Regions from separate parts of the Pseudoalteromonas sp. BSi20429 genome, predicted to be linked through region 2. Evidence: predicted binding sites of a transcription regulator. Region 2 holds the regulator's gene; the other holds the start of a gene.

Region 1 (4,326 bases), on a different contig from region 2:
AATACTGGCTCCCCACTGCTTTGCCTCAAGCATAAGTTGGCTTATGTCTGATGTGAGTATTTCGGGATTGTCGTGGCTATTACGTCGCTCAAAGGTTTGCTTTGAGCCAATTCGATAAACAACGCCCGGCTCTATTCGCCCTGCACGTCCTGCTCGCTGCACAGCAGAGGAGCGCGATATACTTTGTGTTGTGAGCTCTGTGACCCCTGTTTTTAAATTAAAGGTCGCTGCACGGCGCTTGCCGCTGTCAATTACAATGCGTATGCCTTCAATAGTTAAACTGGTTTCGGCTACATTGGTGGTAAGCACTACTTTGCGCATACCGTTTGGTGCAGGAGCAATAGCAGCTTGCTGATTAGCTTTATCTTGCTCGCCAAATAGCGTTGCGACTATGCAGTTACTGGGTAAATCGTTCAGTGCTTGTTGCACGCGTAGTATTTCAAATTGCCCAGGTAAAAACACCAATGCGCTACCTGTTTGCTCATTAAGTGCTTTTTTTATTATGCTAGGAATTGCATCAAGCCAGCGGCTTTCATCTTTTATGGGTATGTATACTTCGTCTATTGGGTAGCTGCGACCGCTTGATTGAATTACAGGGCAGTCAAAAAACGCTGTATAACGCTCAGTATCAAGAGTTGCCGACATAAGCATAATGGTTAAACCTTCACGCAGCGCACTTTGGGTCTCGAGCGCAAAGGCAAGTGAGGTATCGGCTGCAATTGAACGCTCATGAAATTCATCAAATATCAGTAAATCAATATCGCTTAATTCGGGGTCGTTTTGCAGCATGCGCGTTAGCATGCCTTCGGTAACTATTTCGAGGCGCGTATTAGCGCTTACTTTACTCTCGCCCCTAATCCGCAAGCCCACACTTTGCCCAACACTTTCGTTTTGGCACTTTGCTAGGTAGCTGGCAATATTACGAGCAGCTAAACGGCGAGGCTCTAGCATTACAATACGTTTAAAATGCCCATCGCGCATTAGTTGCAGCGGCAACCACGTAGATTTACCCGCACCAGGCGGCGCTTGTAATAACGTAATAGGATTACTTTGTAATGTAGTAACGAGTTGTTGATATATGTCTTGAACCGGCAGCACAGCTATTTACCCTAAATTGCTTTGCAGGCATTGTAACAAAAAACCGCAGCGACACCGCGGTAGATGTTTATTAATAATTGCTATTAACTACCCGACACCATTCTAATTCGATCTGCAGGCACTCGTAATTGCTGCATTAAGTAAATTTTAAATGGTGCTTCGTAAGGTTGCCCATCAACCGCTTTTTGCATGCATAAAAGCCATGCATCACTTTGCTCAATTCCTACATGTAAATGTTTGTGCGCTTGAGGTATGTTAATACTACCAAAATGTTCAGCGTATAATTTAGGACCACCTAACCAGCCCGACAAAAAGTAAGCAAGTTTTTTACGCGATGCCAATAAGTCTTTTGAATGCATACTCCTTATATGTTCAGCCTCTTTTAAAGCGTCCATATTGTCGTAAAACGCATTCACCAATTGTGTAATACCTGCTAACTCACCTGCCATTTTGTATGAGCAGTCATCCACTCCGTATTCACACGTTTTTGTATTCATAACTCACTCAGGTTAACTACTTTGTTTAATACCTGCATATTAGCTTAAAACAAAAATTTAAGAATGAGTTACATCAAAGCGGCCTAATTTATGTCAGCAATAATTACAGGCTGCTATGTATATTTTTTAATAAATAGCGCAATATTAAAAACAAAATCGCTCAACATAAAAATATAACCAACTGATAATGAAAACAATAAAACCATTATTATTCATTGGTACAAGGCTTGCTACTTTATAACTGACAGTTAATTCACTAACCTAAAGTAAGGATAAACTTATGAACAGCGATCGTATCGAAGGTAATTGGAAAGAACTTAAAGGTAAGGCTCAACAAAAATGGGGCGATCTTACCAACGACGATTTAGATAAAATTGAAGGTAGCCGTACAGAGCTAGTTGGTAAAATCCAGCAGCAATACGGTAAATCTAAAGAAGAAGCAGAGCGTGAAGTTGATGAGTTTGAAAAAGGTCGTTAAACCGCGTTAACCGCTTTTAAAAAAACCGCCATTTGGCGGTTTTTTTGTTTAAGCTGTAGGTTATTTAGCTACGCTTTTAATTGGTTACCAATCGGTAACTGCCTAATACGCTTTCCGCACGCTGCAAAAATAGCATTACATAATGCTGGCGCATAAACCGGTGTAGATGGCTCGCCTACCCCTGCTGGTGGTGCATCGCTTTGTACAATTTCAACTTCAATCTCAAGAGGTGCGTCGCTCATACGCGGTACGCGATAATCATGAAAATTACTTTGCTGTACGCGCCCTTTATCAAAGGTAATACCATCGCTGATTGCAGTTGTAATCCCATAAATAGAGCCACCTTGGGTTTGGTTTTTAACAGTGTCGGTGTTTACAACAGTACCCGCATCAATGGCAACCCACGACTTAATTACTTTTAAATCGCCAGCATCCGACACTTCTACTTCAACTACCGTAGCTACGTAAGTTAAAAAGCTTCTGTGTGCTGCTATTCCTAAACCTCGACCTTTAGGAAGCTCTCGACCCCATTTACTCATGTCAGTTACTTTTTCAATAACATGGCGCAGTCTGCCAATATCTAAAGGATAAACCGCTTTATCGCCACCGTAATTATCGTATGTGGCATTTTGCTCAGTTACATCAACAATGCGACTCGGACCTATCGTGTCTAGTAAATAGTCTTTTTGGTCGCGACCGGCTTTGTGTGCTGCTTCGCCAATAAATGACTGAATAGCAAAAGCATGAAAAATATTTGATACAGAACGCATCCAACCAATTCGTGCTTTGGCAGGCGCATCACCGTTTTCTAACTTCATGTTAGGTGTGTTAATAGGGTTATCGGTAAATCCTAAGCGCAGTTCAAAGCTTCCTGGCGTAGTCGCCCCTTCTGAAAAGGTAGAGGTAATTGGTGAAAACGCGGTGCGGTGTAAATACGATTCTATTGCGCCATTTTTATCTAGCGATGCTTCAATGTGCTGAGCCGAAACTGCATGGTAAAAACCATGTTGTATGTCGTCTTCACGCGTCCATTGAACACGAATAGGCTTGCCTACTTTCATTGAAAGGTAAGCTGCTTCTGCTGAAAAATCAGGTTTTGATTTACGCCCAAAACCGCCTCCTAACATGGTAACGTTAACGTTAATTTTGCTCTCATCCATGCCAAGCATTGCCGCCACTGTTTTCATATCGGCTTGTGGATTTTGCGTAGCAGCCCATATATCAACACTGTCTTTGTTGTACATAGCTGTTGCACAAGGCGGCTCCATTGGTGCTTGAGCAAGATGCGGTGCGTAATAATCAGCTACCAATTTATTGCTCGATTTAGCCAACACGCCCATGGCATCGCCTTTATCACGTATGTTTGCCTGTGGAGTTTGTACTGTTTTTAATAATGACTTTTTAAATTCTTCTGAATTGTAATCGCCATTTTTGCCATCATCCCACACGACTTTTAATGCTTTACGCCCTTGCCATGCAGCCCATGTATTTTTAGCTATAATCGCAATGCCGCCTTTTGGCTGAAACTGCGGCGCGCCTTTTGGTGCAGGAATTTCAATAACATCTATAACGCCGTTTATCGCTTTTGTAGCACTGGCATCAAATGACTTAACAACACCGCCTACTACCGGCGGGCGTTCAATTATAGCCACCAGCGCTTGTGGTTCGCGTACATCGGCTGCAAATATAGCTTTGCCTGTTACTAAATCGGCTAAATCTATGTGCGCCATGCCGGTATTAATGTAGCGCCATTCTTTGCGTGTTTTAAGTGTTAGTTTGTCAGCTTCTGGTGGCGTTATTGTAAATGCTAAGTCGATTAAATCTTTATAAGTAAGCGATTTACCTGAGCTGTGTGTAACAACGTGTTGATTAGCAGTACAGGTTTGTGGATCGACTTTCCAAAACTTAGCGGCAGCATGCTGCATCATGTAACGTACACTTGCGCCCATTTCACGCAGGCGCTGCATGTTGTAGCGAATACTGCGCGAGCCATCGGTATTTTGATCGCCGTATTTAGGGTCGCCCTTACCCTGAATAACAATAACCTTATCCCACGCGGCTTCCATTTCATCGGCAACTATTTGTGCAATCGCGGTGCGAATTTGCTGACCCATTTCAGAGCGATGACAGGTTATTTCAACCATGCCGTCTGGGCGCAGTGCAATAAATAAGTTTGCGCGTTTTGCCAGCTCAGATGGCTGCTCTAACACACCCGCAAATGCTCTTGGCGCACTGCCTACAAAATAAGTACCG
Region 2 (4,326 bases):
AACGTTGTGCTATTAATTCTCCAACAGCATGTAAAGCTTGCTCAGAATCGGGGCCTTTACATACAACTTTTACTTCTTTGCCTTGGCTACTTTCAAGTAACATTAGTGCAAGTACGCTATCGCCTGCAGCTTCTTTGTCATCTTGAAATAATGTAATTGTCGCATCAAACTGCACTGCCAATTGGGCAAGCACGGTGGCTGCTCTGGCGTGCAATCCTAATTTGTTTTTTATTAAAAAAGTGTCTTCACAATGCATAACTTACTCTACCTAAGCTGAACAGGTGATTATTCAGCTATATTATTTTTCTTGTTCGCGATGGCGAATTTTCACATTGGGATGTGTCATTGCAAAACTTTCACCGATAGTTTGCGCTAAATATACAGAGCGATGTTGTCCGCCTGTACACCCAATAGCAATGGTTAAATAACTGCGGTTATTTCGCTCTAAGTGCGGTAACCATGTTTGTACAAATGTTTGAATTTGCCATGTGAATTTTTGCACTATGCTGTGATTGGCCAAATAATCTTTAACAGGTTGATCTAACCCATTTAAAGGTTTTAATTCAGGTTCCCAATGTGGATTTGGTAAAAAGCGTGCATCAAATACATAATCTGCTTCTTTTGGTATGCCATGTTTAAAACCAAACGATTCAAACGTGACAATCAGTTGTTTATCTTTTTTACCTAAAATCTTTTCACGAATAGATTCAGCGAGTTGATGAACACTCAAATCAGTCGTGTCTATCATAAAGTCGGCGCGGGTGATTAATACATCAAGTAATTCTTTTTCTTTTTTGATGGCTAAATCAAGAGGCAACGAGTCAATTGATAGTGGGTGTAATCTACGAGTTTCAGAAAAACGTTTGATCAATGTTTGATCGTCGCTATCTAAATAAAATAACGTAGGGTTTGCAAAGCCTGGCAAGTATTCAAGAATATCGTTAAATTCATCTTGTTGTTTAGGGATGTTACGCACATCAATGCTAACAGCAATTTTATCGTAGCTATCAGACACACTGCGAACTAATGAAGGAAGCAAGTTAACTGGAATATTATCTACACAATAATAACCTAAATCTTCTACAACGCGTAAAGCAACCGACTTTCCAGAACCAGAACGGCCGCTTATGATAATTAACTCCATTTAACACCCTTTATAAAACTATGATTGATTGACAATAACTTGGTAAAGCTCAGCATCTGATTTTGCACTGCGTAACTGTTTACAAAAATCTTTGTTGTTTAGTTTATCAGCAATGGTTGCTAGAGTCTTTAAGTGCTGCTGGTTATCGCCATCTGGTACGATGAGTGCGACGAAAATATCAACAGGGCGATTATCGATTGCATCAAAATTTATTGGAGTTTCGCTAACGAGTACTAAAGCCAAAGGCTCTTCTGCACCGCTCATTCTTCCATGAGGAATGGCAATGCCACGCCCTATACCTGTACTACCCAATTTTTCTCTGCTCATTAAAGCATTAAGAATATCTTGTTGCGGTAAATACGGAAGTTTGTCGTGAGCAAGTTCGCTAATGAACTCTAAAATTCTTTTTTTGCTATTAAAAAGGACCGCAGCTTTGCTGCAGTCCTGGCATATAAGTGAGCTTAATTTCATCATATTAGTGTCGAGCAAGCTTCTCTTTGTGTTTAATTACTTGTCGATCGAGCTTGTCGATCAACGAGTCAATGGCGGCATACATATCTTGATGTTCTGTAGAGGCAAATAGCTCAGCACCGCTTACGTGTATGGTGGCTTCTGCTTTTTGATTTAATTTTTCTACATCGAGAATGACATGAACATTATTAATATGATCAGAGTGTCTTTCTAGCTTCGCAAATTTGGTATTAATATAGTCTCTTAGTGAATCGGTTAATTCTACGTGACGACCAGTTAAGTTTAGTTGCATAAGCATTACCCTCTTTTTTTTGCGTCTTAAATCAAACTTTTACGCTGATTTGACGGTGGAATAGCCAGAGATTCGCGGTATTTTGCGATTGTACGTCTCGCTACTTTAATTCCTTGCTCAGCCAATATATCCGCTATTTTGCTATCACTCAATGGTTTTGCTGAGTTTTCTGCTGCGATTAATTTTCGGATAAGCGCACGGATTGCTGTAGATGAACATTCACCCCCGTTTTCGGTGCTTACATGGCTTGAGAAAAAATATTTAAGCTCAAATATACCACGGGGTGTGTGCATATACTTTTGGGTTGTTACGCGCGAAATTGTTGATTCGTGCATTTCTACCATTTCAGCAACATCATTTAAAACCATTGGTTTCATGGCTTCAGGACCGTGTTCAAAAAAGCCTTGTTGTTGCTTAACAATACAATTTGTTACTTTTAATAGCGTGTCGTTTCTACTTTCTAAGCTTTTAATAAACCATTTAGCTTCTTGTAAATGCGAGCGAATAAACTGGCTGTCACCACTGGATTTTACAGTGCGAGACATTGCAGCGTATTGGCTATTAACACGAATTTTAGGCATGCTATCTGGGTTTAACTCAACAACCCAGCGGCCTTTAATTTTTTTAACTGACACATCGGGAATAACATACTCAGATTCTTCTCTTACAATAGTATCTGCTGGTTTAGGGCTAAGAGTATGTATTAATGTCATTACTTCTTTAAGCTCTTCTTCTTTGAGCTTAGTTTTCTTCATTAATGTACGATAGTCACGAGCAGCTAATAAATCAATATGCTCGGTTAAAATCATTTTTGTTTCATTAATGTAAGGTGTTTCTTTGTCAAACTGGTTAAGCTGAATACACAAACACTCTTGTAAACTACGTGCAGCAATACCAACAGGATCAAACAGTTGGATGCGTTTTAATACAGCTTCAATTTCATCAAGTTCGACTTCGTTATCATCTTCGTTTTCTTGATTAAAGCTTTCTAAAATCTCTTCGCAGCTTAGTGTTAAAATACCTGAATCATCGACGGCTTCTACAATCGCAATAGCAATAGCTTCGTCTGTAGGGCTAAATGGCGTTAGTTGTAACTGCCACATTAAATACTCATGGAGCGTTTCAGTAGAGGCGCCTTGGTATATTGATTCGTCTTCAGGCATCGGACCCGATGATGCTGCTGGGGCGGCACTCATGTACTCATCCCAACTAACATCCATAGCCATGTCGTCACTTAGCGTGTCTTTTGCAAGTGCTTCACCACTATCTTGTTCGTATTCGCTTGGAGCATCATCGGCAGATGCGCTAACAGTTATGTCATCTGTATCTGCTTTTTGCTCGTTTTTACCTGCAGCGTCTTCTGAATAGTCTGCTTCTTCAACCTCTAATAGCGGGTTGCTGTCGAGAGCTTCTTGTATTTCTTGCTGGAGATCCAATGTACTGAGTTGCAACAAACGAATAGCTTGTTGCAGCTGTGGAGTCATTGTAAGTTGCTGGCCCATGCGCAGCTGTAGTGATTGCCTCATGTATCTCTAACAATCCTTTTATGTTGTTATAATTAATACTAGCAGATGCTTAAAGACATGGCGTAAATGTTACAGCCTAAATTGCTCGCCTAAGTAAACATCGCGTACTGTTTTATCATTTAATACGTGTTCTGGAGTACCTGATGCAATCAGCTCCCCATGAGAAACAATGTAGGCTTTTTCACAAACATCAAGGGTTTCTCTTACGTTATGATCGGTGATTAATACACCAATCCCACGATTTTTAAGATGTTCTATTATTTTCTTTATGTCTAATACCGAAATCGGGTCAACACCTGCAAATGGTTCATCCAGTAATATAAATTTAGGATCTGCTGCCAGCGCACGTGCTATTTCAACACGACGACGTTCGCCTCCTGACAATGCCATACCTTGGCTATCACGAATGTGTTGTATGCTAAATTCATCTAATAATTTATCGAGAGTGTCTTCTCTAGCTTGTTTATTTAACTCTTTGCGCGTTTCTAAAATGGCCATTAAGTTTTGATAAACAGTCAGCTTTCTGAATATTGAAGACTCTTGCGGTAAGTAGCCAATGCCTAATCTAGCACGACTATGCATAGGTAAAAGAGTAATATCGTTATCGTCTATCGATATTTTACCTTTGTCGCTAGGTACAAGTCCTACTATCATATAAAACGTGGTGGTTTTACCTGCGCCGTTAGGGCCAAGTAAGCCAACAATACTGCCAGCTTTGACTTCAAGGCCGACGTTTTTTACAACTTCACGGCCTTTATAGCTCTTTGCTAATAGCTCTGCTTTTAATGTGCTCATGGTTGACCTTTGTCGCTTTTTTTACTTTTTTTAGTCTCGATTGGCACTAAAATTGTGTGAACGCGGTCAGTTGAGTTTTCATCTTTTTCGGCACTGAT

Evidence for each region. Region 2 encodes sigma-54, which starts transcription at its own class of promoters, with help from an activator protein. Its sites were predicted from a motif close to GTTGGCACGNNNNTNGNNT; they were not measured.
Region 1: P20429_RS15390 (CsbD family protein) is a predicted target of sigma-54. The motif match lies at 1,810-1,828, and genes of this name have one in related genera.

What each region holds. Positions count from the first base shown of each region.
Region 1 is NZ_BADV01000022.1:32,354-36,679, reverse strand. It holds gene hrpB (ATP-dependent helicase HrpB) at 1-1,098, opposite strand, end outside; gene P20429_RS15385 (group II truncated hemoglobin) at 1,182-1,595, opposite strand; gene P20429_RS15390 (CsbD family protein) at 1,876-2,073, shown strand; gene P20429_RS15395 (xanthine dehydrogenase family protein molybdopterin-binding subunit) at 2,142-4,326, opposite strand, start outside.
Region 2 is NZ_BADV01000010.1:15,914-20,239, forward strand. It holds gene P20429_RS17625 (HPr family phosphocarrier protein) at 1-256, opposite strand, end outside; gene rapZ (RNase adapter RapZ) at 299-1,144, opposite strand; gene ptsN (PTS IIA-like nitrogen regulatory protein PtsN) at 1,163-1,615, opposite strand; gene hpf (ribosome hibernation promoting factor) at 1,620-1,907, opposite strand; gene P20429_RS17605 (RNA polymerase factor sigma-54) at 1,934-3,433, opposite strand; gene lptB (LPS export ABC transporter ATP-binding protein) at 3,503-4,228, opposite strand; gene lptA (lipopolysaccharide transport periplasmic protein LptA) at 4,225-4,326, opposite strand, start outside.